DNA from 4 places in the Streptomyces camelliae genome. Region 2 is predicted to be linked to each of the others. Evidence: riboswitches for the same ligand, from Rfam matches in the RefSeq annotation. Region 2 holds a riboswitch; each other region holds the start of a gene.

Region 1 (7,788 bases), 1.6 Mb from region 2:
GTGAAGGTCCGCTCGTGGCCGCCGCACGCCGGCATGACGGCGAACGCGTATGTCGTCGACAACCCGGAACTCGCGGACCTCGCCGCACGTTTCATCAAACAGATCGGCTTCAGCGGCATCATCGACCTCGACCTGCGCTTCGACCGGCGCGACGGACAGTACAAGCTCCTGGACTTCAACCCGCGCATGGGCGCTCAGTTCCGGCTCTTCGAGAACGAGTCGGGGGTGGACGTCGTACGCGCCCTGCATCTCGATCTCACCGGCCGCGCCGTACCGGAGGGGGAACAGCGCGCCGGCCACCGTTACATCGTGGAGAACATCGACCTGCCCGCCCTCCTCGCCTACCGCCGCAGCGGCTATACGACGCCGCACGCGCCGGCGAGGGCAAGCGGGACGGAGCTGGCCTGGTTCGCGGGGGACGACCCGCTGCCGTTCCTCACGATGCTCGCCCGCTTCGTGCGCCCGGGCGCGAAGCACCTCCATCAGCTGTGGCGCACCAACCGCCGCGGCAGCGGCACCTCCACGAAGTAAGCGTCCACGACGCAGGTATCCGCGAAGCAGGGACCCGCGAAGCAGGCGTCCACGACGCAGGCATCCACGAAGTAGGTATCCACGAAGTAGGCAAGGCCACCACGCGTGGCGCACCGTGTCCTGGGGAGGGACTTCGTGACTCGACCGGTTGCAGTCATCGGCGCCGGGCCGTACGGCCTGTCCACCGCCGCCCATCTCCGCGCGCGCGGCATCCCCGTCCGCGTCTTCGGCGACCCCATGGTCAGCTGGCGCGCGCACATGCCCGAGGGCATGCTCCTGAAATCGACCCCCGCCGCCTCCAGCCTCGACTGCCCGCAGCCCGGCCACACCCTCGCCGACTACTGCGCGGCGGCCGGGATCCGCCGCCTGGTCAGCGACGAGGACATCATCCCGGTGGAGACGTTCATCGCCTACGGCGAGTGGTTCCAGTATCAGCTGCTGCCCGGACTGGAGCGGGTACGGGTCGTCTCCGTCGACCGTGACGCGCGCGGCGGCTTCGAACTCAAGCTGGACTCCGGAGAGCTGTTCACGGCGCGCGCGGTCGTCGTCGCCACCGGCCTGTCCGGCCTCGCCCACCTGCCGCCGGAGCTGGCGGGCGCGGCGCCCGACGGACCCGCCGCGACCGGCCCGGTCTCGCACAGCTCCCAGCACCACGACCTCGGCCGGTTCGCCGGCAAGGAGCTGATCGTCGTCGGCGCCGGTCAGTCCGCGCTGGAGACGGCGGCGCTCGCCGCCGAGGCGGGGGCACGCGTGCGCGTGGTCGCGCGCGGCCGCGACCGGGTCGCCTTCGGCGCCCCGCCGTGGGAGCAGCCGCGGCTGCGCCCCGAGTCCCCCTTCGGCCGCGCCTGGTCGCTGTGGGCGCTCAGCTACTACCCGCACCCCTACCGCTACCTGCCCGAGCCCACCCGCCACTTCCTGGTCCGCCGGGTCCTCGGACCGCTCGGCGCCTGGTGGCTGCGTGAGCGCTTCGAGGGCGCCGTACCGGTGCAGGAGGTCGAGCGGATCGTGCGTGCCGAGGCGCCGGACGGCAGCCCGGTCCTCACCGTCCGCACCCATGGCGGCCGTACCGAGCGGCTCACCGCCGACCACGTCATCGCGGCCACCGGGTACCGCGTCGCCGTCGCGGCGATGGACTTCCTCGGCCACGGACTGCGCACCCGGCTCGCGGTGAGCCGCGGCACGCCGAAACTGGGCCCCGGTTGCGTCTCCTCCGTGCCCGGCCTGTACTTCACGGGCCTGCCGGCAGCGTCGTCGTACGGCCCGGTGATGCGGTTCGTCTGCGGCACGGAGTTCGCCTCCCCGCGCCTGGCGCGACACCTCGCCGCGGCCCACGGCTGACTCCCGCGCCGGCCACCGCACCGCGAACAGGAGGACGACACACACCACTTGGGGGTGATGAGCACGTAAGTACGCAGCACGACAAGATGAGTCGGACCGGCGTCGCATCCGTATTCTCTGATCATGGCAGCCTCCCCCGCATATGCACTCATCGCGACTGACCTGGACGGAACGCTGCTGCGCGGCGACGACACGGTCTCCGGCCGGTCGCTCGCCGCGCTCGCGCGGGTGGTGCGCGCCGGTGCGCGCCACCTGGTGGTGACGGGCCGGCCGGCCCCGCGGGTACGGCCGCTGCTCGCGCACCTCGGCTGTACGGGGCTCGCGGTGTGCGGGCAGGGCGCGCAGGTCTACGACGCCGCGGCGGGCCGGCTGCTGTGGTCGGTGCGGCTGGACCGGGAACTGGCGGAGGAGGCGCTCGGCAAGATCGAGGCGGAGGTGGGGGAGGTCTTCGCCGCTGTCGATCAGGACGGTGTCGACGGGCTCACACTGATCGAGCCCGGGTACCGCATGCCGCACCCGACCCTGCCCGCGGTGGGGGTCGGCCGACGTGACGACCTGTGGCGCAGGCCCATCAGCAAGGTGCTGCTGCGCCATGCGGCCCTGTCCGACGACGAGTTGGCGGCCGTGGCGCGCGCGGTGGTGGGTTCGCTGGCGACGGTCACCATGTCGGGGCCGGGGACCGTGGAGCTCCAGCCGTGCGGGGTGACCAAGGCGACCGGGCTGGCGCTGGCCGCCGACCGGCTGGGGATCGCGCCGGAACGGGCGCTGGCGTTCGGGGACATGCCCAATGACATCCCGATGTTCGAGTGGGCCGGGCACGGGGTGGCGATGGCCGATGCGCACCCGGAACTCAAGGCGGTGGCCGACGAGATCACCTCGTCGAACGAGGACGACGGCATCGCCGTCGTCCTCGAACGACTCTTCCCGGTCGGCTGACGGCCGCGCGACTCCGACGGTCGGACGACCGCCCGGCGGCTGTCAGGGCGACTGCCGGGCTGTCGTCAGGGCGACTGCCGGGCTGTCGTCGGGGCGACCGCCGTGCCGCTGTCGGAGCGACCGCCGTGCGGCCGTCAGTACGCGCTGTGGACGTTGTCGATCGAGCCGTAGCGCGCGGCGGCGTAGTTGCAGGCCGCGGTGATGTTGGCGACCGGGTCGTAGATGTTGAACGAGGTGCCGGCCACGTGGTACGCGTTGAAGGTCGGGTCGATGACCTGGAGCAGGCCCTTGGACGGGATGCCCCGGGCCGCGTTGGAGTCCCAGTTGTTGATGGCCCACGGGTTGCCCGAGGACTCCCGGATGATGTTGCGGTAGATGCCGTGGTAGGAGCCCGGGATGCCCTTCTGGGCCATGATCGCGAGCGACTTGTGGATCCAGCCGTTGAGGTTGTTCGGGTACCCGGCAAGGGTGGTGGAGGACACCTTGGTGGCCTTCTTCGCCGGGGCGGCGGAGGCGCTGGTGGCGCCGATGAGCGGCAGGGCGAGGACGGCGGCACCGGTGCCGACGACGGCGAGGGTGCGGGCGAGGCGGTTGGCCCGGGGACGGCGGTGACGAGCGGCAGCACGCATGGGGATGTTCCTCTCCGTCGCCTGCGAGGTGAGCTGTCGGGTTCGGGCGGGGAGGTGCCCGGCCGCACCTTCGCGAGAAGGCACGGCTTCACCCCTAGCCGTTCCGGTGCGACGCGTGTCGTCCGGTCCGGCGGCTTACCTGGGTCCCCCGCTCCTGCCGTACGAAATGGGTTCGTGGATGGTCATGCGGGCGGCGGCAGGATTCGGCGTCCGCCCGACGGCCCGGAACGTATGCGAGAGCACATGTCGGGAACAAGTACTGGATTCACACAACGCACCATTTGACCTTGATGTGTGCCCTATGGGGTACTTGATCCTTTGCGGTTGCCAACCCTCAACTTGCCGACCGGGCAAGGGGAGGGAGGGTGCTCGGTGGCCGGGATGCCGGATGGGGGAGCGTGACCCAACTCACGAAATAGCAAACCCTGTCAAATCGGACATGGCGGATTCCGGGGTTGGGGTGAGAGCTGGGTGTGAGGTGGCCGGTGGACAGCCTGGGGGTGACCCGGGGGTGACCTGGGGGTGCCTCCCGGAACCTGTGACGCGATGCCCGTCGTTGTCGTGTATGTCCGCGGGTGTGCGCGGGGTGGGATGGAGGCGTTACTCCGCTCGCCCCCCGGTTCGCGACAAAGCGCAAGGCTTCCTGTTAAGTCGATAGATGTCCGTTCTTATCATCCGATCACACGCATACCGGCCATGATCCAATACCACCCGGGCTGGACCGGTGGGCGCTATCGGTGATCGAAACAGGACCGGATACGCTGACTTGAGTGATGGCAGCGACCTATCGACAAACCGTGTAATCGCCAGCAGACACCAGCAGACAGGAGACCCCTCGTGACCGTCGTCGGGCCGTTCGGGCTGAGCGTGCGGGACCAGGCTCTCGAAGCCGATGTCCAGGCCGGATTGGCGGCTGTCGAGGAAGGCTTGCTCGAAGCCACCAAGAGTGAGGTTCCGTTCATCACGGAGGCCGCGCAGCACCTGGTACGGGCCGGCGGGAAGCGGTTCCGGCCGCTGCTCGTGATGCTCGCGGCCCAGTTCGGCGACCGTTACGCGCCGGGCATCGTGCCGTCGGCCGTCGTCGTGGAGCTGACGCATCTGGCCACGCTGTACCACGACGACGTCATGGACGAGGCGGCCGTGCGGCGCGGTGTGGACAGCGCCAACACCCGCTGGGGCAACTCCGTCGCGGTCCTCACCGGCGACTTCCTGTTCGCCCGCGCCTCCCAGATCCTCGCCGACCTCGGGCCCGAGGCGGTCCGGGTGCAGGCCCTCGCGTTCGAGCGGCTGGTCACGGGCCAGATCCTGGAGACCGCCGGCCCCTCCGACGGCCGTGACCCGGTCGAGCACTACCTGGACGTGCTCGGCGGCAAGACCGGCTCCCTGGTGGCGGTCTCGTGCCGGTTCGGCGCGATGATGTCGGGCGCCGACGAGACGGTCATCGACGTCCTCACCCAGTACGGCGAGCGGCTCGGTGTCGCCTTCCAGCTCGCCGACGACGTCCTGGACATCGCCTCCGACTCGCACGAGTCCGGCAAGACCCCGGGCACCGACCTGCGCGAGGGCATCCCGACCCTGCCCGTGCTCCGGCTGCGCGAGCGCGCGGCCCGGCTGGGGCTGCCCGAGGACCTCGCGCTGTGCGAGCTGCTGGACTCCGACCTCAGCGACGACGCCCGGCACGCCGAGGCGCTGACCGCGCTGCGCGCCCACCCGGCGCTGGAGCAGGCCCGCCGCGACACCGTGCGGTATGCGGAGGAGGCCCGGGCCGCGCTGTCCCCGCTGCGGGACTGCGACGCCAAGCGGGCGCTGGAGGAGCTGTGCGACGCCGTGGTGCACCGCGCGGGCTGACGCCCCTGACACCGGCTCTGCGGCAGCATTGGCTGACGTGTCCACGACCTGACGTGTCCGCAACGTGCCTCCGACGGCCGGCCGCGCGGCGTGTGCGGGGCCCGCGCGGGTGCCCGTGCGGGCAGACGGCCGTACGGCGGCGTACGGCATTCGTGCGATCCGTCCGGCCCCCTAGGGGTCGCGGAAGCCGTCACCCCCGCGTGTCATACCGCAGTCGTACATGGACTTGGCTCCGTGGTCTGACGCTTCTTCATGGCCGGTTTGGTGAGATGGAGAACACGGACATCACCACTCCTCACCGATTCGGGTGAGAATGGCGGCTCAGGGTGGACCAGCGTGAGGACAGCCGCCGCCGACGACGGAGGTAAGGCACACATGGCACCGTACGAATCCGACGACGCAGTGGACGCCGTGCGGGACGAGAACCCGCACAGCGGACGCCGCAAGGCCGCGCGGTACGCGGTCCCGGTCGCGGTGGTGGGGGTGGCGGCGGCCACGATCGGGCTGGTCCCGGCGCTCGCCGCCTCCGGCGACCCCGACCTGCCCAAGATCACCGCCAAGCAGCTCATCGACAAGATCGCAAAGTCGGACGTGCAGCAGCTGTCCGGCACGGTGAAGATCAGCACCGACCTCGGCCTGCCGAACCTCGGCGGCCTGGAGAGCAGCCTGGTCTCCGGGGCGGGCAAGGGCTCCGGCGAGGGCTCCTCCGCCGACCCCCAGGCCAAGCTCACCGAACTGGTCACCGGCACGCACACACTGCGCGTCGCCGCCGACGGCCCGGACAAGCAGAAGGTGTCGCTGCTGGAGAGCGGCTCCGAGTACAGCCTCATCCACGACGGCACGAACGTCTGGGGCTACGACAGCAAGACCAACTCGGTCTTCCACGGCACCTCCGCCGACTCCGGCAAGGACAGGACCGAGCCCCCGGCCACTCCCAAGGACTTCGCCGACCAGGCACTGAAGGCGGTGGACGACACCACGTCCGTCACTGTAGACGGCACCGAGCAGGTCGCCGGCCGCGCCGCCTACAAGCTGCTGATCAAGCCCCGCCAGTCCGGCACCACGGTCGGCGCGATCAGCATCGCCGTCGACTCGAAGACGGGCATGCCACTGAAGTTCACGCTGACCCCGAAGAGCGGCGGCGCGGCCGTCGTCGACGCGGGCTTCACGGAGGTCTCCTTCGCCAAGCCCTCCGCGTCCACCTTCGCCTTCACCCCGCCCAAGGGCGCGAAGGTGACGGAGCAGAAGAAGGACGGCGCAGACCGGGAGCACGCGGTCAAGCGCGGCGAGGACTTCGCCCCGGGCCACGACAAGGGCACCGTCCTCGGCAAGGGCTGGACGTCCATCGCCACCTTCGAGACCGGCTCCAAGGGCGGTCTGCCGACGGGCGGTTCCAAGGCCGGTGACCTCGGCGGCTTCCTCGGCTCGCTCGGCGACCAGGTCTCCGGCAAGTTCGGCAAGGGCACGGTCTTCTCCACCCGCCTGATCAACGTCCTGATGACCGACGACGGCAAGGTCTACGCCGGCGCGGTGACCAAGTCCGCCCTGGTGAAGGCGGCCGACGAAGGAAAGTGACCCGGTCCGGGCACTACGGGCCGTTACCGTGCGTTGACTCTTCACGGGAGCACGAATCGAGGGGGAGCCGATGGACGGACTGTCCGCCACGGAGCGCGAGGCGGGGGACGCGCGGGAGCGTGCCCCCGGGCAGGCGGGGGCGAGCGTCATCGCCACCCGCGGCCTGACCAAGCGCTACGGCGGCGGACAGCTCGCCGTCGACGGCCTCGACCTGACCGTCCCGGCGGGCAGCGTCTTCGGCTTCCTCGGACCGAACGGCTCGGGCAAGACCACCACCATCCGCATGCTGATGGGCCTGATCGAGCCGACCGCCGGCACGGCGAGCGTGCTGGGCCGCCCGATGCCCCGGGCGGCCCGTGCCGTGCTGCCCGAGGTCGGCGCGCTCATCGAGGGCCCCGCCCTGTACGGCTTCCTCTCCGGCCGGGACAACCTGCTGCGTTACGACGCCGCCGACCCGACCGCCGACCCGCGCACCCGGCGCGCCCGCGTCGCCGCCGCTCTGGACAGGGTGGGCCTCGCGGCCGCCGCCGGCAAGAAGGCGAAGGCGTACTCGCTCGGCATGAAGCAGCGCCTCGGTCTCGCGGCCGCACTGCTCCAGCCGCGACGGCTGCTCGTCCTGGACGAGCCCACCAACGGCCTCGACCCGCAGGGCATGCGGGAGATCCGCACCCTGATCAGGGAATTGGCCGCCGACGGCACGACCGTCTTCCTCTCCTCCCACCTCCTCGACGAGATCGAACAGGTGTGCACGCACGCGGCGGTCATGGCGCAGGGCCGGCTCGTCACCCAGGGCGAGGTGGCCGACCTGGCGGCCGGGGCGCGCGGCCGGCTGGTGGTGATCACCCCGGACGCGGCCGAGGCGGCCCGGGTGTTGAAGGAACAGGGCGTCGGGGACGTCGGCGCCGACGGCGACCGGGTCACCGGCGACCCG
Region 2 (7,788 bases):
GCTGTCCCCGGCGCTCAGCAGACGCAGCCGGGACCAGTCGCGGCTGCGGGCGTGCTGCCGCAGGACGGGCGGGTCGGCGGCAGCGACGACGACGAGGTCGGCGTTCCGGGCGACGTGGTGGGCGACGCCGTTGAAGCCGTCGATCCACAGGGTGCACATCGGGCACGGGTCGGTCTGCCGTTTGCCGTACATGAGGTGGTAGACGATCAACGGCCGGCCGGGGCCGGTGAACAGTTCGCTCAGCCTGACCTCGCGGACGGGGGTGTCGCCGGCATGGAGGTCGGCGGGGCCTTCGAGAAAGACGTAGTCGTCGACGCCGGCGCCCTGCGGAAGCGCCCTGCGCAGGGCCGCGACCTTCTCGCGGTGACGCATGAGCTCGATCTCGGCGTGGCGGAGTTCCTCGCGGGCGGCGAGGTAGTCCGCGGACTCACCGGGCAGCCGGGTGTGCAGCACCATCGTCTCCTCCTGGGTGGGAAGCCCCCCGGGGCCATGTCGAGTCCATGGTCGCGGCCGCCTCGCGCGCCGGGCGTGAGGCGCCGCCGTTCCCGACGGGTGACGAAGACGGGTGACAAAGCGGACGGAACCGGAGCGTCGGGCGTGGCGTGAGGACGCGTGAGGAAGAGATGACGAACCTTCAACTCTGTGATCTTCACGTGATCTGCGCGGCATTAACTTGTGACTAGTGATCGTCTGCCGATACGTTCACCCATCAGCGTGGCGACAGGCATCACCCGCCGCGCCGGCCCTGCTGTCGCACGAAAGGTTTCCGCATGCTCACCGGGAACGGTCGTCACCGTCGCCCCCGTCAGGCTCCGGCCCTCCTCGTCGCAGCCGGAGTGACCGGCTCCGCCATCGCCATCCCGCTGCTCGGCGCCGCGAGCGCCAGCGCCGCCGACGGCACCACGTGGGACAAGGTCGCCGAGTGCGAGAGTGGAGGTTCCTGGAGCGCGGACACCGGCAACGGGTACTACGGCGGCCTGCAGATATCGCAGGACGACTGGGACAAGTACGGCGGCACGCAGTACGCCACGAGCGCCGACCAGGCCAGCCGCTCCCAGCAGATCGCCGTCGCCGAGAAGATCCTCGCCGACCAGGGCACCAAGCCGTGGACCATGTGCGCGCTGACCGCCGGGCTGACCTCCAACTCGGGTTCGGTCGACGTCGACACGGGCGTCGGGGGCTCCGGCAGCAGCGCGGGGTCGGGCGGCGGCTCCGGATCGGCCGACAGCTCCGACTCGTCCGGTCTGTCGGATTCATCCTCTTCTGGTGCCGGTTCCGGCTCCGGCTCGGGGTCCCAGTCCGGTTCGAAGTCCGGCTCCGGTACGGACTCTTCGCCGGGTTCCAGCACCTCGACGGCCCCGGTGCAGGGCGGCGGGGCCGGCAAGGCGCAGGGTGCGGGCGGTGGCTCCACCGAGAGTGGCAGCCCCAAGTCGGACAAGACCGACAAGGCGGGTACATCCGGTTCCTCGGGTTCGACCGGTTCCGCCGGTTCCAGCGGCTCCCCTGCTGGCGGGAACTCGCCGGGGAGTGACAGCTCGCCCGCGACCACCCCCGGGACCGACGAGTCGGACAATTCCCAGCAGAGTGTCGGTTCTTGGAGTCTCGTCGACACCGGAGCCCTCAGCAGTGGCGGACGTCACCGTGGCGACAGTGCGGACGAAAGCCTCACAAACGGTCAGAATGGCCAGCCCTCCGGCCGTCACGCGAACCCCCAGCCGGACACCTACACCGTCCACGAGGGTGACACCCTCGCCTCCATCGCCGACTCCCTTGGCGTCCACGGCGGATGGCATGCGCTCTACGACGACAACAAGAGCGTCGTCGGCGCCGACCCGAACCACATCACCGCCGGTCAGACCCTGGAAGTGCGTCACGAAACGGACGCGTAGCAGGGGGATTTGACGCCCTGATTGATAGCTAAATGTCCGGTTTGGCGAAAGTGTGGGATGAGTCTCAGAAGCCCTGATCGTCTTTGAAATTCCGTCGATCCCGTGTCTACGGTCAGGACCGCTCGTCACCACGAGCCCCGGCAGCCGCAACGCCGAATCCTGCCAGCGGTCGTCCGGGAACAGTCGTCGCGTCATGCGCCGTAGGCAGGAGCGGGGGACCCAAGGTAGGCGCCGGAACCGGCAGTTGAGGCTGCCGGCACCGGCTTGGGGTGAAGCCGCAGGCCCGCGACAGCGGGCGTGCGACCGGGCAACTCAACCGGCCCGAACCCGACAGCTCACCTCGCAGGCGTCGGTGAGGGGATCGATCCATGCTGTTTTCCGGCAAGGGCAAGCACCGTCGCCCGTCCAAGGCCGTCCGTGTCGTCGCGCTCGCCGGTGTCACCGGTGCCGCTGTCGCCGCCCCGCTGATGGCGGCCGGCAACGCCTCCGCCGCCACCGCCTCCGAGTGGGACGCGGTCGCCCAGTGCGAGTCGGGCGGCAACTGGTCCATCAACACCGGCAACGGCTTCTACGGCGGCCTGCAGTTCACCAACTCCACCTGGGCCGCGTACGGCGGCACCGCCTACGCCGCGCGCGCCGACCTCGCCACCAAGGCGCAGCAGATAGCCGTCGCCGAGAAGGTCCTCGCGGGCCAGGGCAAGGGCGCCTGGCCGGTCTGCGGCACGGGCCTGTCCTCCGCCGCGTACAACGGCTCCGCCCCCACCACCTCGTCGAAGACGACCGCGCCGAGCACGAGCAGCGGCACCGCCACCCGCTCCACCGACCAGCAGGCCGCCACCCGCTCCACCACGCGCACCGCGCCCTCGGCGAGCAAGACCGTCACCACCCCGACCGGCAAGACGGTCAAGAAGGGCGACGGCGAGTACAAGGTCGTCAAGGGTGACACCCTCAGCGCCATCGCCGAGAAGCACCACGTCGCCGGCGGCTGGCAGAAGCTGTTCAAGCTGAACAAGGACATCGTCCAGGACGCGGACCTCATCTACCCGGGTCAGCAGCTGCACCTGAAGTGACATCCGGCTCCGGCCGGACGCACAGTGCTCTCACAACCCCTCCCCCCACACTGAAGCCCCCGTGAGGGCCACCCCCGTCCCCACGGGCTCCCCGCCCCGGCGCGTGTTCCCCCGTACGCGCCGGGGCGGGGTTTTCATGTCCGCTCCTGTTTCCCCTCCCGTTTCCCCGTTCTTCACCCCCACCCCCCTTTGTTCCGCTCATGAACAATGAGTACCGTCTGCATGTCCCTCCCCGTCCACGGGGCGGTCGGTCGGTGGCCGACAGCCCCGGGACGGTTAGGCTCTAGTCGCAAGGCACAGCCGTAAGGCAGACAGCCCCGCACTTCCAGCGTCACATCCAAGAAGGAGATGCTCGTGCCGTCCATCGACGTCGTCGTAGCCCGGGAAATCCTGGACTCCCGAGGCAACCCCACGGTCGAGGTCGAGGTCGGCCTCGACGACGGCAGCACGGGTCGTGCCGCCGTCCCGTCCGGCGCCTCGACCGGTGCCTTCGAGGCCATCGAGCTGCGCGACGGTGACCCGAACCGCTACCAGGGCAAGGGTGTCGAGAAGGCCGTCCTCGCCGTCATCGAGCAGATCGGCCCGGAGCTGGTCGGCTACGACGCCACCGAGCAGCGCCTGATCGACCAGGCCATGTTCGACCTGGACGCCACCGACAACAAGGGCTCCCTCGGCGCCAACGCCATCCTCGGCGTCTCCCTCGCCGTCGCCCACGCCGCCTCCGAGGCCAGCGACCTGCCGCTGTTCCGCTACCTGGGCGGCCCGAACGCGCACCTGCTGCCGGTGCCGATGATGAACATCCTGAACGGCGGCTCGCACGCCGACTCCAACGTGGACATCCAGGAGTTCATGATCGCCCCGATCGGCGCGGAGTCCTTCTCCGAGGCCCTGCGCTGGGGTGCCGAGGTCTACCACACGCTGAAGAAGGTCCTGAAGAGCAAGGGCCTGGCCACCGGCCTCGGCGACGAGGGCGGCTTCGCCCCGAACCTGGAGTCCAACCGCGCCGCGCTCGACCTCATCCTTGAGGCCATCAAGGAGGCCGGTTACATCCCCGGCCAGCAGATCGCCCTCGCGCTCGACGTCGCCGCCTCCGAGTTCTACAAGGACGGCAAGTACCTCTTCGAGGGCAAGGAGCGCTCCGCCGCCGAGATGACGGAGTACTACGAGGAGCTCGTCGAGGCCTACCCGCTCGTCTCCATCGAGGACCCGCTGTTCGAGGACGACTGGGCCGGCTGGAAGGTCATCACCGACAAGCTCGGCGACAAGGTCCAGCTCGTCGGCGACGACCTGTTCGTCACCAACCCCGAGCGCCTCGCCCGCGGCATCGAGGAGGGCACCGCCAACGCCCTGCTGGTCAAGGTCAACCAGATCGGTTCGCTGACCGAGACCCTGGACGCCGTCGAGCTGGCCCAGCGCAACGGCTTCAAGTGCATGATGTCGCACCGCTCCGGCGAGACCGAGGACGTCACCATCGCCGACCTCGCCGTCGCCACCAACTGCGGCCAGATCAAGACCGGCGCCCCGGCCCGCTCCGAGCGCGTCGCCAAGTACAACCAGCTGCTGCGCATCGAGGAGATCCTCGACGACGCCGCGGTGTACGCCGGCCGTAGCGCCTTCCCCCGCTTCAAGGGCTGAGCCAACCTGGCGTAAGGCTTAGCCAGTCGTACGTACGTCCCCGTACCCGGTCCCGTACCGTGTCCGGGGACGTACGCGCGTGTGTACGGGACCAACGGGATGGACGGGAGGCGGGGATCATGGCCGTGAAGGACCGGGACCGGTTCTCCACCGCGACCCGGCTGCGGCTGCTCGGCGAGCAGACGGCGGCCCGGGTCTACCGCTCCCAGACCAAGCGACAGGCCCGCCGCTCCCGGCTCACCGGCCGCGCGGCCCTTCTCGCGCTGGTGCTGTGCTCGATCATCGTCGCGCTCGCCTATCCGATGCGCCAGTACGTCTCCCAGCGCGCGCAGATCTCCGACCTCCAGCGGCAGCAGGAGCAGGCCCGTGAGCGCGTGGAGCAGCTGCGCGACCTCAAGGCACGCTGGCAGGACGACGCCTACGCCGAGCAGCAGATCCGGCGCCGGCTGCACTATGTGATGCCGGGGGAGACCGGGTACGTGATCGTCGAGCCGGGCGCCGCCCGGCAGTCCCGCGCCGATCTGAGGGCCGCCCAGCGTCCCTGGTACGCCAACGTCTGGGACGGAATCGACAAGTCCGACGCCTCGGACCAGTGAACCGACAGAAAGCCGATCTGAAAGCAGTCATGGAAACGCCTCCGCCGCCCACCCCGCGCACCGAGCCCACCGCCGCGGACGTAGCGGCCTTCAAGCAGCAGCTCGGCCGTCCGCCGCGGGGTCTGCGGGCCATCGCGCACCGCTGCCCCTGCGGTCAGCCGGACGTCGTGGAGACGGCGCCGCGGCTGCCCGACGGCACGCCCTTCCCGACGCTGTACTACCTGACGTGCCCGAAGGCGTCCTCCGCCATCGGCACGCTGGAGGCGAACGGCGTGATGAAGGAGATGACGGAGCGGCTGGGGACCGACCCGGAGCTGGCCGCCGCCTACCGGGCCGCGCACGAGGACTACATCCGGCGCCGGGACGAGATCGAGGAGCTGACGGGCTTCCCGAGCGCGGGCGGCATGCCGGACCGGGTCAAGTGCCTGCACGTCCTGGTGGCCCACTCGCTGGCCGCGGGGCCGGGCGTGAACCCGCTCGGCGACGAGGCCCTGGCGATGCTGCCGGAGTGGTGGCGCAAGGGCGCGTGCGTGACGCTCGGCGAAGGCACCGAGCCGCTCCCCACCGAGGAGGACGAGAAGTGACCCGCGTCGCCGCCATCGACTGCGGCACCAACTCCATCCGGCTGCTCGTCGCCGACGCCGACCCCACGACTGGTGAACTGGTCGATCTGGACCGCCGGATGACGATCGTGCGGCTCGGCCAGGGCGTCGACCGCACCGGGCGGCTCGCGCCGGAGGCGCTGGAGCGGACCTTCGCCGCGTGCCGCGAGTACGCCGCGATCATCAAGGAGCACGGCGCAGAGAAGCTCCGCTTCGTCGCCACCTCCGCCTCCCGGGACGCCGAGAACCGCGACGAGTTCGTGCGGGGCGTGCTGGACATCCTCGGGGTCGAGCCGGAGGTGATCACGGGCGACCAGGAGGCCGAGTTCTCCTTCACCGGCGCCACGAAGGAGCTGACCGGCCGGGCCGACCTCACCCAGCCGTATCTCGTCGTGGACATCGGCGGCGGCTCCACGGAGTTCGTCGTGGGGAACGAACACGTCCGGGCCGCGCGGTCCGTGGACGTCGGCTGTGTGCGGATGACCGAGCGGCATCTGGTGCACGGCGGCGAGGTCTCCGACCCGCCCACCGAGGAGCAGATCGCGGCCATAAGGGCCGACGTCGAGGCCGCCCTGGACCTCGCGGAGCAGACGGTGCCGCTGCGCGAGGCGCACACGCTGGTGGGCCTCGCCGGGTCCGTCACCACCGTCTCGGCCATCGCCCAGGAGCTGCCCGAGTACGACTCCGCGCGCATCCACCACTCCCGGGTCTCGCACGACCGCGTCCGCGAGATCACCGAGTGGCTGCTGCGCTCCACGCACGCCGAGCGCGCCGCGGTGCCGTCCCTGCATCCGGGCCGGGTCGACGTCATCGCCGCGGGCGCCCTCGTCCTGCTCGCGATCATGGAACGCATCGGTGCCGAGGAGGTCGTGGTGAGCGAGCACGACATCCTGGACGGGATCGCCTGGTCCCTCGCATGAGCCTCGCAGGGGGCGTGAGGGTCTCTTTCCCGCCCCTTTGCTACTCACCAGTAGCCTCCGTTGAGCAGGTTGGATAACGTGTGAGCGGGCTGTTCGAGGGTTCCGGTGACACGCCGTCGGAAAAGTTCGTGAAGTTCTTCACAAGGAAATCGGTCCCGGCGGGGGATCAGAAGCCTCCGCTTGGCCCTTTCGGGGGCTCAGCGGGCCCTTGAGCGTGCTCAGCCGAGTGGTGCGAGGGTGTTCCGGGAGGGTGTTCGCGGGGGCTCTCCCGGGCGCCTCACGCGACGGCCGCCGGGGCAGAGAGGCAGCTCACGCGGCCTTGACAACGGGTCAGACCGCCCGTGGGTTCCCCTTCTCCGGCATGACCTGCGTCACGCGGGTCGCGGAGTTTAGCACAGGCCCTGTAGGACCTTGTGAAGGGGCGCACGAGCACCGCTCAAGGGGCGGGTGGATACTCGATGCCATGAGCACCACGGAGCGTCCCAGGATCCTCGTAGTAGGCGGTGGGTACGTAGGCCTGTACGCAGCTCGGCGCATCCTCAAGAAGATGCGCTTCGGAGAGGCGACCGTCACGGTCGTCGACCCCCGGTCGTACATGACCTACCAGCCCTTCCTCCCCGAAGCCGCCGCCGGCAGCATCTCCCCTCGCCACGTCGTCGTCCCGCTGCGACGCGTGCTGCCGAAGGCGGAGGTCCTCACCGGCCGGGTCACCACCATCGACCAGGACCGCAAGGTCGCCACGATCGCCCCGCTGGTGGGCGAGGCGTACGAGCTGCCCTTCGACTACCTCGTCATCGCCATGGGCGCGGTCTCCCGCACCTTCCCGATCCCCGGCCTCGCCGAGCAGGGCATCGGCATGAAGGGCATCGAGGAGTCCATCGGCCTGCGCAACCACGTCCTGGAGCAGCTGGACAAGGCCGACTCCACGACCGACGAGGAGATCCGCCGCAAGGCGCTCACCTTCGTCTTCATCGGCGGTGGCTTCGCGGGCGCGGAGACCATCGGCGAGGTCGAGGACATGGCCCGGGACGCGGCCAAGTACTACAAGAACGTGTCCCGCGAGGACATGCGCTTCA
Region 3 (7,788 bases), 570 kb from region 2:
CCACTGGATTCCGGGCCCTGAGCCTTCAGTAGCGGGGACAGGATTTGAACCTGCGACCTCTGGGTTATGAGCCCAGCGAGCTACCGAGCTGCTCCACCCCGCGTCGTTGTGACTCCAGAGTACCCCATGTGCAGGACTGTTCGCACACCGGTTGATCGCGGAGGCGTCGCGCGGTGTCATCCGCTCGGGTCAGCCGAGGTCGCCCGGACGGCCCGGGGCGGCCAGTCTGGACCGTACGTCGGACACGTGGGAGACGAGCGGTGGGCCCTGGAGAGGTGGAGGAGGAGCGGACGTATGCCTGGGCGGGGGGACGGCTGCCCGGTGACCCCGTGCCCGACCCGGGCCTCGGCGACGAGACCGCGCCGCCGCGCCCGCGCCGCCTCACCCCCCGCTCACTGGCCCGCGCCCTGCCCGCGCTGCTGATCGCCGGCGGGGTGCTGTACGGCCTGCTCACCCCGAGGGAGTTCACCGCCGTACCGTTCTTCACGGCCGCCCCGCTGATCGCCGCGCCCCTGTCCTCGCTGCGCACCACCGTGCTGACCGGTGCCGCGGCCGTCGTCGCGATGTACGCGGTGCGCTCCCGGGGCGGCGAGCACTCGGCCGCGGGTGTCGTCACGGACGTCGTCACCGTGGCCTCGGTCGCTCTGCTGGCCGTCGCCATCAACCGGGTCGTCCGGCTCGGTGACCGGCGGCTCGCCTCCGCCCGGGAGATCGCCGAGGCCGCCCAGCGGGCCGTACTGCCGGAGCCCGCCGCGCGGATCGGCGGCTTCGAGATCGCCGCCTGCTACGAGGCGGCCCGGCAGGACGCGTTCATCGGCGGCGACCTGTACGCGGTGCAGGACAGCCCGTACGGCGTCCGGCTGATCGTCGGGGACGTGCGCGGCAAGGGCATGGGTGCGGTCGCCGCCGTCGCCGTGGTGATCGGCGCGTTCCGGGAGGCCGCCGAGCGGGAGGACACGCTGGAGGCGGTGGCGCAGCGGTTGGAGCGGGCGCTGGCCCGCGAGGGCACCCGGCGCGAGGCCGTCGACGCCTTCGAGGGCTTCACCACCGCCGTCCTCGCCGAACTCCCGCACGGCGACGGGCTGGTACGGGTCCTCAGCCGCGGCCATCCGCCCCCGCTGCTGCTGTACGCCGACGGCACCCTGCGCACCCTGGCCGCCCCCGAGCCCGCGCTGCCGCTCGGCATGGGCGACCTCGGAATATGGCCCGACGAGGTCATGGAGGAGCGCTTCCCGGACGGGGCGACCCTGCTGCTGTACACCGACGGGCTGTCCGAGGCCCGGGACGCCCTCGGCCGGTTCTACGACCCCGAACGGCGGCTCGCCGGGCGGGCCTATCCCGGTCCCGCGGCGCTGCTCGGGACGCTCGCCGACGAGGTGCGCCGGCACTCCGGCGGGATGACGGACGACATGGCGCTGCTTGCCGTACGGCATCCCGGGCTCTCACCCACGGTGACCGGACGACCGCCGTCCGCATAACATCTGAGACACCATCAAAAACGCCGAGACTCCTGAATGGCGGTCAACTCGCCCGGTTTGCCGTGGAATCACGGGGTAAGTCCGGTCCGGAAAGCGTTAATGATCAAGTCGAACGGCTTGGAAAGTGACTCGCAGGTCTATTAACGTTCGATAACGCAGCGCGGTCGTCCCAGCCGCCACAAGAGGCGGCTCCGTGCGCACGCGCCGAATCCCGCAAGGGAGCCGGGGAACCACCACCCTGGGGTGAATCACGCGTACACCGGTCGGTATACGCGCGTAGGAGACCTTCCCGCTCCGAACCCGTCAGCTAACCCGGTAGGCGACGGAAGGAAAGGAGTACGCCCGCGTGGCGTCCAACCGGCCTGCCCCCGAAGCCCCGTTCATACCGGCGTCCGACGAGTCCGAGAGCTTCGGCTACGGCTCCTACCGCGCCGACGAGGGCCCCTGGGAGGAGTGGAACCCCACCGAGGACTCCGTCGACCGGGTCCGGGGCCGGCACCGCGTCGCCAAGCAGCGCGGCGGCTTCGCCCGCAGCTCCACCGTCCTCGGCGTCGGCGTCATGGCCGCGGTCGGCGCGGGCGGCATGGCCAGCGCCCACACCGGCAAGTCCCCGGTCTCCATCTCCCTGCCCGACTCCGTCACCCACCTCTTCGAGGGCGGCGGCTCCTCCTCGGCGCCGAAGGCCACCGGCACCGGGCTCTCGGGCGTCGGCGTGAGCGCCGACAGCACCAAGAGCGGCGGCGCCGGCGAGGCCCTGCGCAACCGCATCATGGCCCAGGCCGAGCAGCAGCAGAGCAAGGCCGACAGCAAGGCCACCGCCGCCGCGCTCGCCGCCACCGAGAAGCAGACCGCCGACGCGGCCGCCAAGGCGGAGAAGGACGCTGCCGCCCAGGCCGCCGCCGCCAAGGACAAGGCGGTGGCCGACGCGAAGCAGGTGGCCGAGGCCGCGCGGCTGGCCGAGCTGGCCAAGCAGTACACGCTGCCCGTCGTGTCGTACACGATCACCGGCACCTTCGGTCAGCCCGGCGCGATGTGGTCCTCCGGCTACCACACCGGCCTCGACTTCGCCGCCCCCACCGGCACCCTGATCAAGGCCGTCCACGGCGGCACGATCACCGAGGCCGGCTGGGCCGGCGCCTACGGCTACCGCACCATCCTGACCCTGGACGACGGCACCGAGCTGTGGTTCTGCCACCAGTCCTCGATCAACGTCTCGGTCGGCCAGAAGGTCTCCACCGGCGACGTCATCGGCCGGGTCGGCGCCACCGGCAACGTCACCGGCCCGCACCTGCACCTGGAGGTCCACCCGAACGGCCAGGCCACCGCCATCGACCCGGCGCCGTGGCTGCGCGACAAGGGCCTCAACCCCTGAACCGGACCATGGCATTCGTGTGAACTCGGCGCCGGCGGTGGAATGCGATCATCCTCCGCCGGTGTTGATGCAGAGCATGACTTCCTTGCGCACACTCGGTTCCTCCGACCTCCAGGTCTTCCCCCTCTCCCTGGGCGGGAACGTCTTCGGCTGGACCGCCGACGAGGAGACCTCCTTCGCCGTCCTCGACGCCTACGCGGCGGCGGGCGGCAACTTCATCGACACCGCCGACTCCTACTCCGCCTGGGTCGAGGGCAACCAGGGCGGCGAGTCCGAGACGATCATCGGCAAGTGGGTCAAGGCCCGCGGCAACCGCTCCGACGTCGTCATCGCCACCAAGGTCAGCCAGCACCCGCAGTTCCAGGGCCTGTCCGCCGCCAACATCAAGGCCGCCGCCGACGCCTCCCTGAGCCGCCTGGGCACCGACTACATCGACCTCTACTACACCCACTTCGACAAGCCCGAGGTCCCGGTCGAGGAGATCATCGGCGCCCTCGACGAGCTCGTGAAGGCGGGCAAGGTCCGGCACATCGCCGCCTCCAACATCAGCGCCGAGCGCCTTCAGGCCTCCCTCGACTTCTCCGACCGCGAGGGCCTGGCCCGCTACGTCGCCCTCCAGCCGCACTACAACCTCGTCTCCCGCGACACCTACGAGGGCGAGCTGCAGGACCTGGCCGCCAAGGAGAACCTCTCCGCGGTGCCGTACTTCTCCCTCGCCTCGGGCTTCCTGACCGGCAAGTACCGCCCCGGTACCAAGGTCGACAGCGCCCGCGCCGAAGGGGCCCAGAAGCACGCCGAGTCCGAGCGCGGCCAGAAGGTCCTCGCCGCCCTGGACGAGATCGCCGCCGCCCACGAGGCCCCCGTCGCCACGGTCGCCCTGGCCTGGCTCGCGGCCCAGCCGACGGTCACGGCCCCGATCGCCTCGGCCCGCACGGTCGACCAGCTCCCCGCGCTGCTGGGCGTGGCGGACCTGAGGCTGACGGAGGAGGAGGTCGCGCAGCTGACCGCGGCGTCGGCCTGATGCCCGTCCGGCGGTGCCGGACCCACCGCGGCCCGAAGGTCTACGACCGGTACGGGTTGTACGCGTCGTGCGCGCTGGGCGTGTTCTGCGCGTTGCGCGTGGGGAAGGGCACCGCCGGATACCCGTACCCGTATCCGTATCCGTACTGCGGCTGAGCCCAGTACACCGGAGCCGGAGCAGCCGCACGCGCCGCGTACTCCAGAGCCGGCCGCGCCACGTCCCTGCGCCGCCACAGCTCGTCCAGCAAGTCCCGCTCCCGTACGACGAAGTCGCCCCCGGCCTTCCCCTGGCGCCCCCGGCGCCGCAGCAGGGCGAGCTGCGTGGCGGTGGCCTCGTACCGCGCCACCTCGCGCGCCGCCGGCTTCCCGCCGTGGTGCCGGGCGAAGTCCCGCGCCGCCCGCCGCGCCCGCATCGACCCCAGCGCGAACGGCTCGGCCGGCCCCAGCCACCCGGCCAACACATACACGGGCAGCTCCTCGCGCACGGTCCGCAGCTCCCGCTGCCGCGTCCAGACGGCCAGCCAGGTCAGCAGCCCGAACACGGGCACCATGAAGCAGCCGTAGACGGCGAAGAACCCGAACTCGCCGAACGTGGAGGAGCCGTTCCACAAGGCGTGCATGCTCATCGCGAGCAGCAGCCCGCAGACCGGCAGCAGCACGCGGCGTGCGCGCCGCCGCTGCGCCGCGAACGCGGAGAGCCCGAAGCCGAGGCCGGTCATGGTGGTGAACAGGGGGTGCGCGAACGGCGACATCACGATGCGCACGAAGAAGGTGGCGGCGGTGACGGAGGCGATGCCGCTGTCGCCGGAGAGCTGGTCCGCCCCGAAGGCCGTACCGAGGTAGAGGATGTTCTCGGTGAACGCGAACCCGGTGGCGGTGATGCCCGCGATCACCACCCCGTCGACGATCCCGGTGAAGTCACGTCTGCGGAAGAGGAAGACGAGCAGTACGGCGGCGGCCTTGGCGGACTCCTCGACGATCGGCGCTATCACGGTGGCGCCGAGGGTGTCGGCACTGGCCGGGTCGGCGGTCGCGGTGGCTATCCACCTGGTCGCGAAGCTGTTGGCGACGATGGCTATCAGTGCCGCCGCGCAGGCACCCCAGGCGAACGCGAAGACCAGGTTCCGCCAGGGGCCCGGCGCCACCCGGTCCAGCCAGCGGAACGCGGCGATGAGCCACGGCACGGGCAGCACGGCCAGCCCGAGCCCGACCAGGAACCCCTCGGTACCGGTCTGCCGGCGCACCAGCGCGAGGATCACCAGCCCGGACAGGGCCAGCAGCGTGATCAGCGCCCCGTACCGCACCCAGCCGCGCTGCCACCAGTGCGGATGGCGGAGCACCGCGCCGTCGGGACGCGGGGGATACGCCGGATACGGAGTACTGATCGGACTGGTGGCCACGGCATCGACCCTAACGGTGGCGGGACGAGGGGCTGGAGCGGATTACCGGACCGGCTGCCCGGCTTGATCAAGAAATGCCGGACGGCCGGCCGATCACGGTTGAACTATTCGTGATCAGTGCCGAACTACGCATGATCACGGCTGGACGACGCGTGATCACGGATGCGATACGCGCCGGAACAGCAGGTCGTTCACCACATGTCCCTTGTCCAGTCCCTGCCCCTCGAAACGGGTCAGCGGCCGGAACTCGGGGCGCGGTGCGTAGCCGCCGTCCGCCTGGGTGTTCTCGAAGTCGGGATGCACGCTGAGCACGTCGAGCATCTGCTCGGCGTACGGCTCCCAGTCGGTCGCGCAGTGCAGCAGCGCGCCGGGCTTCAGCCGGATCGCGGCGAGCGTCAGGAACTCGGGCTGGATGAGCCGCCGCTTGTGGTGCCGCTTCTTGGGCCAGGGGTCCGGGAAGTACACCCGCAGTCCGTCCAGCGAGTCGGGTGCGAGCATCTCCCTGAGCAGGATGATCGCGTCCCCGTTGCCGACCCGGACGTTCGTCAGTCCGTCGCGGTCGGCGAGGCCCAGCAGATTCCCCTGCCCCGGGGTGTGCACGTCGACGGCGAGGACATTGGTGTCCGGGTCCCCGGCGGCCATCTGCGCGGTGGCCTCCCCCATGCCGAAGCCGATCTCCAGCACGACGGGGCGGTCGTTCCCGAACAGCTCACGCAGGTCGATGACCCGCTGCCCGTCGATGTCGAGCCCCCACACGGGCCACAGCCGCTGCAGCGCATCGGCCTGCCCCGCCGTCACCCGGCTGCGCCGGGGCTGAAAACTCCGGATCCGCCGCTCGAAGTGCGACCCGGCGGGATCGGCCTTGGGCCCGTCCGGAAACCGCGGCTCCCCCTTGGCCCGGGTGTGCCGGATGGACACACCGGGTGCGTGGGGCGCCGCCGGGGCGGGGACATCGGGGGTATTGAGGGAGTCAGCCACAGTGCGACCAATTTTACGGCCCACCACCACCGGACAGACCGAGCGCTACAGCCGGCCGAGCAGATCAAGAACCCGGCGCCCGACTTCCCGCCCGATCGGCAGCGAAGCCGTCGCCGCGGGCGAGGGTGCGTTCAGTACGTGCACGGCCCGCTCTCCCTCCCGGATGAGGAAGTCGTCCACCAGCGTCCCGTCCCGCAGTACCGCCTGCGCCCGCACCCCGGCAGGGGCCCGTACCAGGTCGTCCGACTCCACCCCGGGCAGCAGCCTGCGCACCGCCTCCAGGAACGCCCCCTTCGACAGCGAGCGGTGCAGCTCACCCGCGCCGTATCTCCAGTGCTGCCGGGCGATCGCCCACGACCCCGGCCACGTCAGGGTCCCGGCCAGCTCCCGGGGCCGTACGACCCTCCAGCCGTACCCCTCCCGGGCCATCGCCGGCACCGCGTTCGGCCCGATGTGCACGCCTCCGTCGATCCCGCGCGTGAGATGCACACCGAGGAACGGGAAGGCGGGATCCGGCACCGGATACACCAGCCCCCGCACCAGCTCCGGCCGCGCCAGCTCGTAGTACTCCCCGCGGAACGGCACGATCCGCACCCCGGGCTCGTCCCCGGTCAGCCGGGCCACCTCGTCGCAGTACAGCCCGGCGCAGTTCACCAGCACGCGCGCCCGCACGATCTCCCCGCCCGAGGTCAGCACGGCGACCCCGAGCTCGGGGCGCCGGTCGACCCGGACGACCCGCGCCCCGTACCGGATCTCGGCCCCCGAGGCCCGCGCCAGCTGCCGGGCGACCCCCACGAAGTCGCACACACCCGTCGTACCGACGTGTATGGCGGCGAGCCCGCGCACCTCCGGCTCGTACTCACCGATCTGCGCGGCGCCCAGCTCCCGGACGGGAATCCCGTTCTCCCGGCCGCGCTGCACGAGCGCGTGCAGCCGGGGCAGCTCCTCGCGCTCGGTGGCGACGATCAGCTTGCCGGTGACGGCGTGCGCGATGCCGTACTCGGCGCAGAACTTCACCATCTCGGCCGCGCCCCGCACCGCGTACCGCGCCTTGAGCGAGCCCGGACGGTAGTAGATCCCGCTGTGGATCACCCCGCTGTTGCGCCCCGTCTGGTGCCGGGCCGGGCCCGGCTCCTTCTCCAGCACGGTCACGCGCGTCCCCGGCGCGGCGCGCGTGATCGCATACGCCGTCGACAGCCCGACGATCCCCCCGCCGACCACGAGCACATCACAGTCGTACGCACCGACCGGCACCTGCACCACCTCCCACCTCGATAGTGCACTGCGCCACTGACAACGCCTTCAAACGCGCCGGGCGTCCGGTGTTCGCGGCTCAGGCGGGGGCCATCAGCAGCGGCCGGGCCCGCTCCCGCAGCTCCACCACCCGGGGCTCGTCCCCGTACGGCTCCAGCCGGTGCAGCAGATCCTTCACGTACTCGGTGGTCCGGGCCGAGGAGATCCGCCCGGCCACCTCCACGGCCCGCACCCCCTGCTCGCAGGCCGCGTCGAGATTCCCGGACTCCAGCTCGGCGACGGCGGA
Region 4 (7,788 bases), 1.8 Mb from region 2:
GCCACCGACGGCACCGTCACCACCAAGTGGAACAGCGCCTACGGCAACATGATGATAGTGACGGCGAAGGACGGCACGCAGACCTGGTACTGCCATCTGTCCAGCTACCGCGTGGCCTCCGGTACGACCGTGAAGGCCGGCGAGCCGATCGCCTACTCCGGCAACTCCGGCAACTCCACCGGCCCGCACCTGCACTTCGAGGTGCACCCGGCGGGCGGGCCCGCCGTGGACCCGCTGCCCTGGCTGCGGAGCCACGGACTCGACCCCACGTAGGAACCGGACCCCGCAGAGAAACCGGGGGCCGGCGCCCCCGGGCTCCCCGTACTCCCTACAGCTTCTCCACCGGCGCGTACCGCAGCAGCAGCCGCTTCGGCTTGCCGTCGCCGAAGTCGATCGTCGCCTGGGCCTTGTCGTCCGCGCCCGCCACCGCGACGACCGTGCCGAGCCCGAACTGGTCGTGGGTGACCCGGTCGCCGACCGCGAGGGACACCGCCGGCTTGTCCGTCGTACGCCGCGTGGCGAACCCGGACGCGCCCGCAGCCGACGAACGCGAGCGGGACGAGGACAGTGAGGCCGCGATCCCGGAGGCCGGGCCGGAGGACACCGGTGCCGCCGCGCCCGTCCGCTTCCACTCCACGTGGGCGGCCGGGATCTCCTCCAGGAACCGGGAGGGCGGGTTGTACGACGGCTGGCCCCAGGCGCTGCGCAGCGCCGAGCGCGTGAGATACAGCCGCTCCCGCGCGCGTGTGATGCCGACGTACGCCAGGCGCCGCTCCTCCTCCAGCTCCTTGGTCTGGCCGAGGGAGCGCATGTGCGGGAAGACGCCGTCCTCCATGCCGGTCAGGAAGACGACGGGGAATTCCAGGCCCTTGGCGGTGTGCAGGGTCATCAGGGTGATGACGCCGGAGCCTTCCTCGTCCTCGTCGGGGATCTGGTCGGAGTCGGCGACCAGCGCGACCTGCTCCAGGAAGTCGGCCAGCGTACCGCCCGGGGCGGTAGCCCCTGATGTCGCTGCGCCTTCGCCGCGCTCCTGCTCGAACTCCAGGGCCACGGCCGCGAGTTCCTGGAGGTTCTCGATGCGGGTCTCGTCCTGCGGGTCGGTGGAGGACTGCAACTCGGCGAGGTAACCGGTGCGTTCGAGGACGGCTTCGAGGACCGTGGCCGGTCCGGCGCCGGATTCCACGATCGTGCGCAGGTCCTCCATCAGCGTGTTGAACCGCTTGACCGCGTTGGTGGAGCGCGCGGCCATGCCGTACGCCTCGTCCACGCGCTTGAGCGCCTGCGGGAAGCTGATCTTCTCGCGCTGGGAGAGGGCATCGATCATCGCCTCGGCGCGGTCGCCGATGCCCCGCTTGGGCACGTTGAGGATGCGGCGCAGCGGCACCGAGTCCTCGGGGTTGGCGAGAACGCGCAGGTAGGCGAGGACGTCCCGGACCTCCTTGCGCTCGTAGAAGCGGACCCCGCCGACGACCTTGTAGGGCAGGCCGACGCGGATGAAGACCTCTTCGAAGACACGGGACTGGGCGTTGGTGCGGTAGAAGACGGCGACGTCGCCCGCCTTGGCCTGACCCGCGTCGACCAGGCGGTCTATCTCGTCGGCGACGAACTGCGCCTCGTCGTGCTCGGTGTCGGCGACATAGCCGGTGATCTGCGCGCCCTGGCCCGCGTTGGTCCACAGGTTCTTCGGGCGGCGCGACTCGTTGCGCTCGATGACCGCGTTGGCGGCGCTCAGAATGGTCTGCGTGGAGCGGTAGTTCTGCTCCAGCAGGATCGTCGTCGCGTCCGGGTAGTCCTCCTCGAACTGGAGGATGTTGCGGATCGTCGCGCCCCGGAAGGCGTAGATCGACTGGTCCGCGTCACCGACCACGCACAGCTCGGCGGGCGGGAGGTCGTGCTCGCTCGGCGGAGCGTCCTCGTCGTGGGTGCCGGTGCCGACGAGTTCGCGGACGAGCGCGTACTGGGCGTGGTTGGTGTCCTGGTACTCGTCGACCAGGACGTGCCGGAAGCGGCGGCGGTAGTGCTCGGCGACGTCCGGAAAGGCGCGCAGCAGGTTGACCGTCGTCATGATCAGGTCGTCGAAGTCGAGGGCGTTGGCCTCGCGCAGCCGCGACTGGTAGAGCGCGTAGGCCTGCGCGAGGGTCTTCTCGAAGCCGTCGGCGGCCTGCGCGGCGAAGTCCTCCTCGTCGATCAGCTCGTTCTTGAGGTTGCTGATCTTGGCGCTGAAGGACTTGGGCGGGAAGCGCTTGGGGTCGAGGTCCAGGTCACGGCAGACCAGGGCCATCAGGCGCTTGCTGTCGGCGGCGTCGTAGATCGAGAACGACGACGTGAAGCCGAGCTTCTTGCTCTCGCGGCGCAGGATGCGCACGCACGCGCTGTGGAAGGTCATGACCCACATCGCGTTGGCGCGCGGGCCGACGAGCTGCTCGACGCGCTCCTTCATCTCGCCCGCGGCCTTGTTGGTGAAGGTGATCGCGAGGATCTGGCCCGGGTGCACATGCCGCTCGGCGAGCAGGTGGGCGATGCGGTGGGTGAGCACGCGGGTCTTGCCGGAGCCGGCACCGGCGACGATGAGCAGCGGGGAGCCGGCGTGCACGACCGCGGCGCGCTGGTTGTCGTTCAGCCCCTCCAGGAGCGCCGCCGCGTCCAGCGCGGGGCGCGGGGCGCCGTCGCGGTAGTAGGCGTCCCGGTCCGGCGGCGCGTCGAACTTCCCGCCGAACAGATCGTCCGGAAGCGGTTCCGGAGCATGATCGTCCTCGGGCGGCGGCGGGGGTTCCTCCTCGTGCCCGCGCGGGGGCTGGAGGTCCGCCAGGAAGCTGTCGTCAAAGAGGCTGCTCATCGCTCTCCGAGTCTAGGGCGCCCCACCGACAACCGGTCGCCGTCCCGGGAAGAAGGTCGCGCGAGCAGAGCGGCGAACCCCCTCACGCAGCGGAATCACTCGATGACGTGGACGTGATCCCGGCGCCGGATCACGAAAATGTATCGGACATATCACGCACCAACCTTCACACCAGTCACACGAGTTGGCTAGGTTGCCGTCGGGTCGCGTGCGCGGCCCCCGCCGAGTCCGGCGCCTCCCGTAAGGGGGGCCGGAGCCGGGGACCCACCGAATCTCCGGGGTGAATCGGCCGACTCCCGTCCGGGACGACGCCGTAGGGCAACCCTTCCGAACCTCCGCCCGAACCCGACAGCTAACCCGGTAGGCGGCCCACTGGAAGGAGTCGCCTCCCTTGGCGTCGCACCGCAAGTCGCGTCCCGGCGGGACCACCGGAGTGGGTCTGCGCACCCCGGCCCTCGCCACCGCCGCCCTCACCTCCATAGCCATGCTGTCCCAGACGGCCGAGGCCGCCCCCGGTACGGACCACACCCGGCCGAGCCTGGAGGAGGTGGAGAAGAAGGTCGACGACCTCTACCGGCAGGCGGAGTCGGCGACCGAGAAGTACGACGCGGCCACGGAGCGCACCGGCAAGCAGCGCGGGCGGGTCGACGCGCTCCGGGACGAGGTCGCCCGCCGCACCGCCCGCCTCAACAAGGCCCGCGACGAGCTGGGCTCCTTCGCCGCGGCCCAGTACCGCACCGGCGCCGCCGCCCCCGACACGGCCACCTTCCTGCTCGCGGACAACCCGCAGGACTACTTCGACCAGACCCAGCTGATGAGCCGGCTGACCACGCGCGAGAAGAGCGCGGTCGACGCCTACATCGACGAGCAGGCCTCCACCATGAAGAAGCGGCGGGAGGCCGCGCAGAGCCTGCAGACGCTGACCGAGTCGCAGCACGAGCTGCAGACCGCCAAGTCCACCGTCCAGCAGAAGCTCGCCTCCGCGCGCGAGCTGCTGTCGCAGCTGACGGCCCAGGAGAAGGCGCGGCTGGCCGCCATCGAGCGGGAGAAGCAGCAGGAGGCGGCGCGCAAGGCGGCCGAGCTGGCGAAGCAGCAGGCCGAAGCCCAGCAGAAGACCACCTCGTCCGGCTCATCCAGCCCGACCGGCTCCGCCTCTTCCGGATCCTCCGGGTCCGCCGGCTCGTACGACACGAAGGCCGCCAAGGCCATCGCCTTCGCCCGCGCCCAGATCGGCAAGCCGTACGTGTGGGGCGCCACCGGGCCGGACTCCTACGACTGCTCGGGCCTCACCCAGGCCGCCTGGAAGGCCGCCGGCGTCACGCTCCCGCGCACCACGTACGACCAGGTCAACGCCGGGACCACGGTGTCCCTGGCCGACGCGCGCCCGGGGGACCTGATCTTCTTCTACGACGACATCAGCCACGTCGGTCTCTACATCGGCAACGGCATGATGATCCACGCCCCGAAGCCGGGCGCGTACGTCCGTGAGGAGTCGGTGTACTACGGCGGGGAATCGATCATCCACAGCGTGGTCCGCCCGGGCTGACGCCTACCGGGTCAGGTCCACAGAACGGCGATGAAGATGTTCGTCATGGTCAGCAGGCCGACGACCCCGAAGGCGCCCTTGTCGACCTTCTCCTCGTCGCGCTTCACATAGACCAGCCCGAGAATCACGATCAGCAGGGCCAGCTTCACACCGATCTTGATGGTGTTCACGTGGTGGTCGTCGGCCTGGTTGAGGCCGACGAGGGCCACCCCGGTGACGAGCATGGTCAGCGCACCGTGCAGCATCCCGGGGACGAAGCGAGCCGTGCCCTGCCCCATCGCCTTCATCTGGGTGAGGAAACCGCCGAGCAGCGCGGCGATGCCAATGATGTGCAGGCCGACGAAGAGATGGATGAGTACGTCCATGGGGCCGGAGCCTAATTCGTCGGTAACAGCCCCAAGGACGGCAGGGTGCCGTTCCCGGGGTGTTCGAGTGGTGAGGGCCGTCACGCCTTGTCGGAGCTGGCCTCGCGAGGCCTCTGGTCAGACCGCGCGGCCGGCCTGACCAGGGGTGTACCGGCCCCCTGTCATCGGGCCCGGCCGCGGCCGACATGGATCATGCATTTATGCGGTCCATAACACCTCCGGCACCCCTTCCGTCCCGCTTCCCGCGTATCGGTCATCACACTGTGTGAAGGAGGCGAGCCTGGACGGTCGGATCAGTCACATAAGGTCACGTTCCGATCCGTAAAGGCCAGTTCCGTACAGTCCGTTACCCACTCGTCACACTCCGGCCTAGCGTCCTCTCCACCGCCGAGAAGGGTCCGGCGGCGGCCCGCTCCCCCTGTGCGGGCCGCCGCCGGGCATACCGCCCGCTCGGTCGTCGAGCAGGAAGGACGTGACGGTCCAGGTGGCAGCGCATCGCAAGCCCCGGCAACGCTCGATCGGTGGCCCTACGGTCCGGACGGCCGCCACCCTCGCCCTGGCGGGCGCGGCCACCGCGACGGGGTTCGACGGGACCGGACACGCCGACCCGCAGCTGACACCGGCACAGGTGAAGGCCCAGGTGGACAAGCTCTACCAGCAGGCCGAGGCGGCGACCGAGAAGTACGACGGCGCCAAGGAGCAGGCAGACGCGGCCCAGCGGCGGCTCAACGCGCTGCACGACGAGACGGCCCGCAGGCAGGCCGAGCTCAACTCGGCCCGGGACGCGCTGGGTTCGTTCGCCTCCGCGCAGTACCGCGACGGCGGCTTCGCCCCCGCCTGGCAACTGGCCCTGTCCAACGACCCCGACCGGTATCTGGACGACGCCGCCTTCGCCGAGCGGGCCGGCGATCGGCAGGCCGCCGCCGTGTCGCGGGTACGCGAACAACTGCGGGAGATCGAGCAGTTGCGCGGAGCCGCCCGCGTCCAGCTGGCGTCGCTGCGCTCCCGGCAGGCCGAGCTGAGCCGGCAGAAGAAGACCGTCACGGACAAGCTGGCCGAGGCCCGGCGGCTGCTGGCGCGGCTCACCCCGCAGCAGCGCGCCCAGGTCACCGGTGACGACGGCAGCGCACCGGGGCGCGCCTCCCGGTCGGCCGCAGATGCCCGGCAGGCCCTGGCGCAGGCCGGATCCGGGCCCGGCTCCGTCACGGCGCCCGACAGCCGCGCTGCGGCGGCCGTCGCCTACGCCTACGCCAAGCTCGGCAGCCCCTATGTGTGGGGGGCGGCCGGCCCGAACTCCTTCGACTGCTCGGGGCTGGTCCAGGCCGCCTACCGCTCCGCGGGCATCTCCTTGCCCCGCACCACCTACGCCCAGATCGACGCGGGCCGGCGCGTCTCCCGCTCCGAACTGCAGCCCGGAGACCTGGTGTTCTTCTACTCCGGCGTCAGCCATGTCGGCATCTACGTCGGCGGCGGCCAGATGATCCACGCCCCGAACCCCTCGGCACCGGTCCGGCTGGCCCCGGTCGACGAGATGCCGTTCGCGGGGGCCACCCGGGTCGCGTGAGGGCGAGGTCAGACCAGGCGGCGGGCGGTCGCCCAGCGGGTCAGTTCGTGGCGGTTGGACAGCTGGAGCTTGCGCAGGACCGCCGAGACATGCGACTCGACCGTCTTCACCGAGATGAACAGCTGCTTGGCGATCTCCTTGTAGGCGTAGCCACGGGCGATCAGCCGCAGCACCTCGCGCTCGCGCTGGGTGAGGCGGTCCAGATCCTCGTCCACGGGCGGGGCGTCGGTGGAGGCGAAGGCGTCCAGGACGAACCCGGCCAGCCGCGGGGAGAAGACCGCGTCGCCCTCCTGGACCCGGAAGATCGAGTCGACCAGGTCGGTGCCGGTGATGGTCTTGGTGACATACCCGCGGGCGCCGCCGCGGATCACGCCGATCACGTCCTCCGCCGCGTCGGACACGGACAGTGCGAGGAAGCGGACCGGCTGCTCGGCGTCCGCCATCAACGCCGCGCACCGGCGCAGCACTTCGACCCCGCCGCCACCCGGCAGATGGACGTCGAGCAGGACCACCTCGGGCCGGGTCGCCGTGATGACCGTGACCGCCTGGTCGACGTCCGCGGCCTCGCCGACCACCTCGACCCCGGTCGTGGCGGTCTGGCCGATCTCGGCCTGAACTCCGGTGCGGAACATACGGTGGTCGTCCACGAGCACGACCCGTACGTGCCGTCCGCCCGCGCCGGCTCCCGCCGGGCCGTTCGCCTCGGTCGCGTCGCTCATGACGTCTTCTCCGCCCTCTCCATCTCCAGCTCGACCTCCGTGCCGCCGCCCGGCACCGCCCGCAGCCGGGCCGTGCCGCCGTTGCGCTCCATGCGGCCGATGATCGATTCTCTGACACCCATCCGGTCGGCGGGTATCGAGTCGAGGTCGAAGCCCGGGCCGCGGTCGCGCACGGACACGAAGACCGTCCTCCCCTCGACTTCGGCGTAGACCTGTACGGCACCGCCCTCGCCACCGTACTTGGCGGCGTTCACCATCGCCTCGCGCCCTGCTTGCATCTGCGCCCGGGTCCTCTCGTCCAGCGGGCAGTCGCCGACGATGACGACCTCGATGGGCACACCGTGCTTGTCCTCCACCTCGGCGGCGTTGCGCCGCACCGCTTCGGCGACCGTGTCCGGCTCGTCGGCCTCGTCCTTGCCGGTGCCCTCCGGCTTGTACAGCCAGGTGCGCAGGTCGCGTTCCTGGGCGCGGGCGAGGCGGCGCACCTCGTTCGCGTTGTCGGCGTTGCGCTGGATCAGGGTGAGGGTGTGCAGCACGGAGTCGTGCACATGGGCGGCGACCTCGGCACGCTCCTGGGCGCGGATGCGCATCAGGCGTTCCTCGGACAGGTCCTGGGTCATCCGGACCAGGTAGGGGCCGGCGAGCAGCGTGATGCCGACGAGGACGGCGAGCGCAGCCTGGAGGACCGCGCCGAGGTGGGCGGCCGAGCCCTGGAGCACGAAGATGGCGGAGACACCGGCCGTGACGAGCAGGACACC

The links. A riboswitch is a leader RNA that binds a small molecule or an ion and turns the genes downstream of it on or off. The one in region 2 is predicted to bind cyclic di-AMP.
Region 1: it holds a riboswitch for cyclic di-AMP, as region 2 does, so the genes downstream of both, O1G22_RS17555 (transglycosylase SLT domain-containing protein) here and O1G22_RS24975 (transglycosylase family protein) in region 2, are expected to answer to the same signal.
Region 3: it holds a riboswitch for cyclic di-AMP, as region 2 does, so the genes downstream of both, O1G22_RS22230 (M23 family metallopeptidase) here and O1G22_RS24975 (transglycosylase family protein) in region 2, are expected to answer to the same signal.
Region 4: it holds a riboswitch for cyclic di-AMP, as region 2 does, so the genes downstream of both, O1G22_RS16550 (C40 family peptidase) here and O1G22_RS24975 (transglycosylase family protein) in region 2, are expected to answer to the same signal.

The regions. Positions count from the first base shown of each region.
Region 1 is NZ_CP115300.1:3,869,604-3,877,391, reverse strand. It holds gene O1G22_RS17570 (carboxylate--amine ligase) at 1-531, shown strand, start outside; gene O1G22_RS17565 (FAD-dependent oxidoreductase) at 667-1,869, shown strand; gene O1G22_RS17560 (HAD family hydrolase) at 1,993-2,805, shown strand; gene O1G22_RS17555 (transglycosylase SLT domain-containing protein) at 2,940-3,434, opposite strand; cyclic di-AMP (ydaO/yuaA leader) riboswitch at 3,438-3,617, opposite strand; gene O1G22_RS17550 (polyprenyl synthetase family protein) at 4,272-5,282, shown strand; gene O1G22_RS17545 (LolA family protein) at 5,658-6,857, shown strand; gene O1G22_RS17540 (ABC transporter ATP-binding protein) at 6,928-7,788, shown strand, end outside.
Region 2 is NZ_CP115300.1:5,447,892-5,455,679, forward strand. It holds gene O1G22_RS24965 (DUF899 family protein) at 1-456, opposite strand, end outside; gene O1G22_RS24970 (LysM peptidoglycan-binding domain-containing protein) at 771-1,889, shown strand; cyclic di-AMP (ydaO/yuaA leader) riboswitch at 2,076-2,253, shown strand; gene O1G22_RS24975 (transglycosylase family protein) at 2,258-2,959, shown strand; gene eno (phosphopyruvate hydratase) at 3,308-4,594, shown strand; gene O1G22_RS24985 (FtsB family cell division protein) at 4,714-5,190, shown strand; gene O1G22_RS24990 (DUF501 domain-containing protein) at 5,220-5,774, shown strand; gene O1G22_RS24995 (Ppx/GppA phosphatase family protein) at 5,771-6,712, shown strand; gene O1G22_RS25000 (NAD(P)/FAD-dependent oxidoreductase) at 7,176-7,788, shown strand, end outside.
Region 3 is NZ_CP115300.1:4,876,235-4,884,022, forward strand. It holds tRNA gene O1G22_RS22220 (tRNA-Met) at 30-103, opposite strand; gene O1G22_RS22225 (PP2C family protein-serine/threonine phosphatase) at 261-1,478, shown strand; cyclic di-AMP (ydaO/yuaA leader) riboswitch at 1,671-1,815, shown strand; gene O1G22_RS22230 (M23 family metallopeptidase) at 1,825-2,850, shown strand; gene O1G22_RS22235 (aldo/keto reductase) at 2,927-3,871, shown strand; gene O1G22_RS22240 (PrsW family intramembrane metalloprotease) at 3,912-5,270, opposite strand; gene trmB (tRNA (guanosine(46)-N7)-methyltransferase TrmB) at 5,427-6,248, opposite strand; gene lhgO (L-2-hydroxyglutarate oxidase) at 6,294-7,511, opposite strand; gene O1G22_RS22255 (NsdA family TPR-like regulatory protein) at 7,582-7,788, opposite strand, start outside.
Region 4 is NZ_CP115300.1:3,668,853-3,676,640, forward strand. It holds gene O1G22_RS16540 (M23 family metallopeptidase) at 1-273, shown strand, start outside; gene pcrA (DNA helicase PcrA) at 329-2,836, opposite strand; cyclic di-AMP (ydaO/yuaA leader) riboswitch at 3,059-3,220, shown strand; gene O1G22_RS16550 (C40 family peptidase) at 3,228-4,382, shown strand; gene O1G22_RS16555 (hypothetical protein) at 4,394-4,747, opposite strand; gene O1G22_RS16560 (C40 family peptidase) at 5,232-6,311, shown strand; gene O1G22_RS16565 (LuxR C-terminal-related transcriptional regulator) at 6,320-7,030, opposite strand; gene O1G22_RS16570 (ATP-binding protein) at 7,027-7,788, opposite strand, start outside.